Saccharopolyspora erythraea: one gene and its partner. The protein of the gene in region 1 interacts with the protein of each later gene in a pairwise test. Links are inferred from orthologs where the notes say so. Each region holds a gene or a part of one and is shown in the gene's direction. Other genes may lie near its edges.

What was found. The genes of interacting proteins can lie anywhere in the genome.
Region 2: the proteins of HUO13_RS34815 (region 1) and HUO13_RS33355 interact in binary tests that used the Escherichia coli proteins (3 or more experiments, as listed by UniProt). The link is inferred for Saccharopolyspora erythraea from one-to-one orthologs.

What each region holds. Positions count from the first base shown.
Region 1 is NZ_CP054839.1:7,756,742-7,760,896, forward strand. The notes cover bases 373-3,224. They hold HUO13_RS34815 (1,4-dihydroxy-2-naphthoyl-CoA synthase), read left to right. Parts: upstream 373-1,262; coding sequence 1,263-2,186; downstream 2,187-3,224. Other genes in these bases: menD (2-succinyl-5-enolpyruvyl-6-hydroxy-3-cyclohexene-1-carboxylic-acid synthase), read right to left, coding at 373-1,135; HUO13_RS37950 (hypothetical protein), read right to left, coding at 2,334-2,675; menE (o-succinylbenzoate--CoA ligase), read left to right, coding at 3,085-3,224. Outside these bases: more of menD, read right to left, coding at 1-372; more of menE, read left to right, coding at 3,225-4,155. UniProt on the Escherichia coli protein: Converts o-succinylbenzoyl-CoA (OSB-CoA) to 1,4-dihydroxy-2-naphthoyl-CoA (DHNA-CoA).
Region 2 is NZ_CP054839.1:7,454,745-7,458,910, reverse strand. The notes cover bases 367-3,229. They hold HUO13_RS33355 (NAD-dependent epimerase/dehydratase family protein), read left to right. Parts: upstream 367-1,236; coding sequence 1,237-2,223; downstream 2,224-3,229. Other genes in these bases: HUO13_RS33350 (glycosyltransferase family 4 protein), read left to right, coding at 2,220-3,229; HUO13_RS33360 (hypothetical protein), read left to right, coding at 626-835. Outside these bases: HUO13_RS33365 (helix-turn-helix domain-containing protein), read right to left, coding at 1-198; more of HUO13_RS33350, read left to right, coding at 3,230-3,485; HUO13_RS33345 (hypothetical protein), read left to right, coding at 3,485-4,166. UniProt on the Escherichia coli protein: Catalyzes the interconversion between ADP-D-glycero-beta-D-manno-heptose and ADP-L-glycero-beta-D-manno-heptose via an epimerization at carbon 6 of the heptose.

The sequences.
Region 1 (4,155 bases):
ACCCCGCCGGAAGGGCGTCGACGACGTCGCGGGCGACGACCGGCCCGTTCGGCCACCGCTCCAGGTCCAGCGCCGCGTGCAGGGCCGCCGATGCCTTCTGGTCCGCCTGCTGCCACCCGGTCAGCCAGTCGGGGTCGGCCGGTCCCGGCGAGGCGCCGAAGGTCTCGGCGACCTCCCGCACGTTGTGCGCGGGGGTCGGCCAGTGCGAGCCGCCGTGGGCCAGCAGGACCTCGACCCCGGAGTCGGCGAGCAGGCTCTGCACCTGGCGGAAGACCGTGTTGCGGCCTACGCACAGCACCTGCTCCGGGAGGTGGTCGCGCATGAAGCCGGGCAGCTTGAGCAGCCACATGCCGGTGCTGATCGCGGCCGCGCCGGAGAGCCCGACACCGCCGGTCTCCGACAGCACCGGCCAGCCGTACCGCTCGCCCCAGGCGCTCGCGCTCTCGGCGGCGCCGTCGGCGACCAGGACCAGTCCGCGGCGCGACCGCACCTTGGACAGCGTGCTCGGCGCGCTCTCGTGCTCGGAGACCTCGGTCCAGCGCTGCCCGTCGGCACGTCCGTCCAGCGGCTCGCACCAGTCGCGGTCGCCGCTGGGCACCAGCGGCTCCCGGAACGGCAGGTTCAGGTGCACCGGGCCGCCCCAGGTGGTACCGGCGGCCATCGAGGCGGCCCGGCACACCTGGGTGCGCCAGTAGGCGTTCTGGCCGGGCCGGTTCTCGGCCACCGCGAGCTCGTCGAACAGCCTGACCGCGGTGCCGTAGAGGCGGTACTGGTCGATCGTCTGGTTGGCGCCCGCGGCCCGCAGCTCGGGCGGGCGGTCGGCGGTCAGCACGATCAGCGGAATCCCGGCGTGGCACGCCTCGCTCACGGCCGGGTGCAGGTTCGTCGCCGCGGTGCCCGAGGTGCACGCCACGACCACCGGGCGCCGCGTGCGGGCGGCGATGCCCAGCGCGAGGAACCCCGCGCTGCGCTCGTCGATGCGGACGTGCAGGTCGATCCTGCCCGCCTCGGCGGCATCGTGCAGCGCGAAGGACAGGGGTGCGTTGCGGGACCCCGGGGCCAGCACCACCTGGCGCACCCCGTTGCGGACGAGCTCGTCGACGATGACCTCGGCCTGGGCCGTGGACGGATTCAACCCATCACCCCTGAGAAATTCGCTTGCGGACGGCGGTCAGACGTCACCCCGGCCGCCGGCCCGGCAGGCGCCGAGGCGGTGCGGGCGGGCCCGTGCCCCGGTGCTTGCTGGGCCTATTGTCCCAGGTGTGCAGAATCCGCGTGTCTCTGAGCTGTTCGATCCGGTCGCGTGGGAGCCCGTGGACGGCTTCGACTTCACCGACATCACCTACCACCGCTGCGTCGAGGACGGGCCCGGGAAGGGCACCGTACGCATCGCCTTCAACCGGCCGGAAGTCCGCAACGCTTTCCGCCCGCACACCGTCGACGAGCTCTACCGCGCGCTCGACCACGCGCGGATGACCAGCGACGTCGGCTGCGTGCTGCTGACCGGCAACGGGCCGTCGCCCAAGGACGGCGGCTGGGCGTTCTGCTCCGGCGGTGACCAGCGCATCCGCGGCCGTTCGGGCTACCAGTACGCCCGCGGTGAGACTTCCGACACCGTCGACCCGGCACGGGCGGGGCGGCTGCACATCCTCGAGGTGCAGCGCCTGATCCGGTTCATGCCCAAGATCGTCATCGCGGTGGTGCCGGGCTGGGCCGCAGGTGGCGGGCACAGCCTGCACGTGGTGTGCGATCTCACCCTGGCCAGTGCCGAGCACGCCCGGTTCAAGCAGACCGACGCCGACGTCGGCAGCTTCGACGGCGGCTTCGGGTCGGCCTACCTGGCCCGCCAGGTGGGGCAGAAGTTCGCGCGGGAGATCTTCTTCCTCGGCCGCCCCTACACCGCCGAACAGGCGTTCCGGATGGGCATGGTCAACGAGGCCGTGCCGCACGAGGAGCTGGAGGCCATCGCCCTGCAGTGGGCGCGCGAGATCAACGGCAAGTCGCCGACCGCGCAGCGGATGCTCAAGTACGCGTTCAACGCGATCGACGACGGCCTGGTCGGCCAGCAGCTCTTCGCGGGCGAGACGACCCGGCTGGCCTACATGACCGACGAAGCCGTCGAGGGCCGCGACTCCTTCCTCGAGAAGCGCGAGCCGGACTGGTCGTCCTTCCCCTGGTACTACTGATCCCTGCTATTACCGGCTGGTCGCACTGCGCGCTGACCAGTGGCCAGTGCTCGCGAGTGCCCGCTCGTGGCCGTGGAGACATCGCCCGCCGGCCACGAGCGGTGTCGCTCGGCACATGGTGGCGGTACCCACACCTGGCCTTTGCCGTCAGCGCGGCTGCGGCGGCAGCAGCTCCTTCGGATCGAACGACAGCGGGAACGGGTACTCGATCTCGAACCGCGAACCCGCCCCGGCGACGGCGACCTCGACGTAGTGGTCGATGTCGAGCGCGAACAGCTTGACCTCCGATCGGACCTGCGACCGGCGGACCTCGACCTCCATGAAGTAGGGGATCTTCGCCGCCGCGCACAGCGCGGGCTTGTCGATGCGGTCCTTGCGGCGGCTCGACGGCGAGACGAACTCGACGGGCATCAGCACTTGGTCGGTCGGGACCCACACGTCGACATCGGGCTCCGGAAGCGACTTGACGATCGTCAGGTCCGGCTGGATCGATCCACCGCTTCGGCGAGAACGCGACGTTGATGGTCAGGCAGGCGAGGAAGCCCGCCTCTTCCGCAGGCGGGGCCAAGATCCGGTTCAGCTTCCCCGCCGCATGGGAATTGGCCGACGAGTCGTGCGGGATCACGGTCAACCTTCCGTCCAGGCATTCGTACTTCACCGCGGACATGCCCGGGATGGGCAGGTACCGCTCGGCGAGCCCCGTGGTCCACATGCCCGCGAGGTCGGCCAGCGGATCGAAGGCCCGCGACGCTTCGGCCGGCGCCAAGCTCGTCACCTCGATCTCCTCTGGGGAGTGCGACAACACCATCGCCGCAGGGACTCGAATTCTTGAGCGAACTCACTCGAACGCGTGGTCGATGATTTCGCCTGGTGAGGGCCTTGGCCGAGAATGAGCGCCATGCCGAGCCCACGTGTCATCGAGCCGCTGGTGGTGCCCGCCGGAAGGCGTGCGCCGGAGGTGCTGCCTGCGCTGCGTAGGGCGCTCGACGGGGACGGTCCGGCGCTGCTGCCGGTGGCCGAGGGCTCCGAGCCGGTGCGGGCGCTGGCGCCCGGCACCGCGCTCGGGCCGGGTGAGGACACCGCCGGTGACCCGACCGCGCTGGTCATCGCCACCTCGGGTTCGACCGGCGTGCCGAAGGGCGTGCTGCTGCCCGCTTCGGCGCTGCGCGCCTCCGCCGAGGCGACGCACCGCCGCCTCGGCGGTTCCGGGCACTGGCTGCTGCCGATGCCCGCGCACCACATCGCGGGCATCCAGGTACTGGTCCGCGCGCTGCTCGCCGGGACGACGCCGGTGGCGGTCGACACCGCGGGCGGCTTCCGGCCCGACCGCTTCGCCGAGGCCGCCGCGGAGATGCTGGCGAACGACGGCCCGCACTACACCTCGATGGTCCCGACGCAGCTCAGCCGCGTGGTCAACGACGGCGGGCAGGGGCTGGCGGCGCTGCGCCGGTTCGACGCCGTGCTGCTCGGCGGGGCGGCGACGCCTCCCGCGCTGCTGCGCCGGGCCCTCGACGAGGGGGTGCGCGTGGTGACGACGTACGGCATGAGCGAGACAGCAGGCGGCTGCGTGTACGACGGCGTGCCGCTGGACGGCGTGCGGGTGCGCATCGACGCGGGCGGCGTGGTGTCGCTGGCCGGGCCGAACCTGGCCAGGGGCTACCGGGGCGTGCCCGAGTCGCCTGCGTTCGCGGGCGGCTGGTTCCGCACCGGTGACCTCGGCCGCTGGGCCGGCGACCGCCTGGAGATCCTCGGCAGGGCCGACGACGTGATCATCACGGGCGGGGTCAACGTGGCCCCGATGCCGATCGAGCGGATCCTCACCGAGCACGAGGGTGTCCGCGAGGTGTGCGTGCTGGGCGTAGAGGACCCCGAGTGGGGCCAGGCCGTGGTGGCGGCGGTGGTGCCGGCCGACCCGGCGCGCCCACCGTCGGCGGAGGCGTTGCGCGCGGCGGTCCGCGAGCGCGCCCAG
Region 2 (4,166 bases), 300 kb from region 1 along the record:
GTCTGCTGCTCGAGTGAGCGCGGTGTCGAGGGCCGATTGCATCTCGGGGAGCGGCGTGATTTCGGCTCGCTTTGACTCCCATTTGTTGATCGTCCTTGTGCTCACACCCAGCAACGCTGCGAAGTCATTGACCGTGAGCCGAAGCGCGTCTCGAAGCAGCTTGGCCTCGAACCCGGTCCAACGAGCGATGGTCGGCATTCTCCCATGATCGCTCAGTGGCACCGATGCATCCAGTAGTCAGCGCCGGAGTGCGTCGTGGGTTCGTCTCCGGTGCGCGTTCGGTTCGTTCCGGCTGACGCCCATGAGCGCGAAGCTTGGGCCATGGCAGCTCAACGCACTGTTTCAGACGAGCTCGGCAGCGGCGCTGAGCAGCGGGCAAGACACAAATGTCTCTGAACGCGGTCACGGAGCTGAAGACGTGTGCCATCACAGCTTACTGCGGACCTGGCGTACGCAGCCCGTAGGAAATTGATCAGGGAAAGCGTTTCGAGACGACCGCATAGGCACCTGGTCCGGCGTGGTGCCCCGAACTCGACGCCGGACCAGGGTTCCACGTCCGGGCGGCGCGACCGCCAAGCCCCCCGCCGCGCCGCCCGGACACCCTACCGACCAGGGAAGGCACGCAGTGCAGAAATGGATCGAGATCGCTGCTGAAGATCACCGACGAAATCGGGTTACGCTCCGACTTGCCCGCACCCCACGTGGCATCAAGCTCCTGGCGCCGCCGGCAAACATCACCCATGTCGTCGGCAATCACGTCGAGGCACTGAGCGAGTTGCTAGCCGCTTTGGCTTCCGGATCGGACGACACGATCTTGCCAAACCGCCCGCAATGACTTGCGTCGCTGTGGGCAGACACAGCGCTGACCAAAGCCCCGACGGATACGTGACCGCCTGGACTGGGGACCTCGGCTGGGAATTGCCAGCGGACATGAGAACCATGCCGATTCCACTCCCGGCGCTCACACCGGTCCACAACCCAGTCGAGGCAGCGAAGGATCCGCTTGCCTGCGAGCGGTCCTGCAAGCCTTGAAACGCATCAAGACACGGCCTGCGGTCGAGGACCCCGACACCGACACCAGGCCGTACAGAGGTCGGCCGCAGCCTCGAGCAACGGCGCCTGCTGCGGCCGACCTCATCGCTGAATTCGAAAGAGGAACTACACATGCGAATGAAGATCTCTTCCGAGCGAAGATGCAATCACTATTCCGTAGGGCAAGCGGGCGAGGTAGGCCCGGTGAACGAGACGTACGACACCGATCACTCCCGCGTCGTACTCGTCACGGGCGCAGCCGGTCTGATCGGTGTTCCCGTGGTGCGTGCGCTTCGCGCACGGGGGTTCCGTGTCGTGGCGGTAGATGATGGCAGTGCCGGAACGCTGCACCGACTGAACGAGTTCGCCGATTACCCCGAGGTACGGCGTCAGGTACTCGACATCCGCCAGCGTTCAGAGCTTGTCCAGCTCATGGCGGCAGAACGGCCCTGGGCTGTGGTGCATCTTGCTGCGCAACACTTCATCCCCGCTTGTGACAGAGCACCTGCCGAAACATTGGCGATCAACGTGTTGGGCACCCAACATGTGCTCGATGCCTGTGCGGTCAACCCGCCACAACGGTTGGTGTTCGCCTCGACCGCCGACGTGTATGCGCCGACCAACCGCCCACACCACGAGGACGACCAGCTGCAACCACAGGGCGTGTACGGCTGGTCGAAGCTCTTCAGCGAACGTCTACTGCAGGACCAGGCGCACCGCCTCGGATCATGCACCACCGTGGTCGCTCGCCTGTTCAACGTCTACGGCCCCGGTGATCCGCACCCACACCTGCTTCCCGAGGTCCTCCGGCAGGCCCGACGTAGCCAGACGCTCTATCTCGGTGACCTGGAAGCGGCACGCGATTTCGTCTACGTCGATGACGTTGCCGATGCGTTGCTAGCACTCCTGCGCACCCGCAGGAGCGGAGTCTTCAACATCGGCTCGGGCGTTCCGGCCACTGGTCGTGAGCTCATCGATATTGTCGCCAGCATCATCGGCCAACGCCTGGACACGCGAGTGGACGCAGAGCGTCTCCGACGCCGAACACGGTCGATGTCATTTGCCAACCCGGATCGCCTGCGACAAATTGTGCCGTGGTGGCCTCGTACCCCCTTGCGAGAAGGAATCCGACGAACGATCGCGACAGGCCTCCCCGCACACGGTGTCGAGCCGGAGGACAAAGCATCATGAGCGCTGCCGTCCCGAACCTCGTCTTCGTGCTCGATACGCCGAACGTGTGGCGCGGTCGAGCATTGGCAGGCACGCCTGCACGTGTCCTTGCGCTTGCCGAGCACAGTCACCGCGCCGGCGCCGCTGTCACGCTGGTGCTGTGCGATCGCGGTGCGGACTACGGTGAGGCCACGGACTGGCCGTTCGATGTCGTGCTCATACATCCCAGCGACTTCTACGTGCCCCGCGCACTCGCCGGGCTCCTCGGACGAGCTGTGGTGGACTTCCTTGTTTTGTGCGAAGCGGAATCGCTTGTTGCCATTGGGCGTGAGCTAGCCGGTCTGCTGGGTGGGCGTTTGGTGTACGACATGCACGACGACGACGCCGCAGTCGCAGCCAGCGTCGGTGAGCCGCCGGAGACAGTGCAGACCCACGCGACGACACAGCGCATCGCGCTGCGTACCGCCGACAACGTGATCGTTTCTACGGACAACGAAAATGAGCTGGCAGCCAATGCGGGTGTTCCCGCGCTGCGAACGGCGTTGCTGCCCAACGGTGCCGACCCGAACCAGCGCCGCTACTGGGGACCGGATACCGACGCCGCGACGTTGGTCTTCGTTGGCAACCTCTACTACCAACCCAATGCTCGCGCGGTCGAGGCCATTCGCAGCGTGATCATGCCTGCACTGCGCGCCGACGGTCTCGACGTTCGGGCGCGCATCGTCGGCCGCGGCCCCGCCGCGCTAACCCGCGGAGGTCAAGGCATCGAGTTCACCGGCCGCGTGGACACGATCGACCAAGCCTTGGAACGCACCACCCTCGCACTCGCGCCGCTGACCGCGGGATCGGGCGCGAAAATGAAGGTTCTCGACTACCTCGCTGCAGGGCTGCCGGTGCTGGGCACAAGCGAAGCCGTGACCGGCCTTCCCGCCGCACATCCGGGCGTGCTCGTCGACGACGACTTGCACATGTGGCCCACGCGGATCGCCGCGCTGCTGCGCGACCCCGACACACTCCATCAGATGGGGCGGGGAGGCCGTCGCTGCATCGAACGAGAGCTGTCGTGGCAGCAGATCGGCGCTGGGCTGGTACGGCGCTGCCGAGCGTGGCTCAACGCCATCTCGCCACGAGCGAAGCCGACCGTCGACCGCTACTGCGCCGGTCAGCCGCGGTGGCTGAGCGAGCACGTCGATCAAGACGCCCTGGGAGCCCCGGAGATCACCCAGCCCGGACAACCGCACTGGCTGCGCCGCCGTAGCACCGTCACACCGAAAGGCTGCTGATGGAATCGCGATTCCTTGACCTCGGGACCTGCGTATGCCGGCTCAACGCGTCCAACGAAATCCACGTCGCCGTGCACCACTACGTGAGCCCGTTCCTGTTGTCCGCCGGTGAGAGTGAGCCGCACATGACGATCACGGTCGCGCGCGACGCGGCCACCGTCGCCGAGGCACGCAAGTCCCTCGCCCAGCACCCGCCGACCACGACGCGCACCAGCCACCCCGAACAGCGCTATCACGCCTGGCTCACCGAGGACCGCGAGATCCTACTTCCCGAGAACAGCGCCGACCACGTGATCATCAGAACCGCGGGCCTCGTGCTCATCGCCGCCGAGCACGCCCACGTAGCGGCAACGGTCGGTACTCGAGTCGTGCGCCAGCTCATCATGCGCGGTGGGGAGGTACGGGGAGGTCGCTGTGTACACGCCGCCGCGGTGGACATCGACGGACAGGGCGTGCTCATCGCCGGCCAGTCCGGTTCCGGCAAGACCACCGTGTTCACCCACCTTATCGAAGATCACGGCGCACATCCCGTCTCTAACGATCGCACCGTGCTCAATCCCACGGAGACATGGCAATGGAACGCGACAGGGGTGCCGCTGTCTGCTCGCTTTACCCCGGAAGGCATCAGCGGCTCCCCCACACTGACGACTGCGCTGAAGCGCTACGAGCCCAACCGAGGGC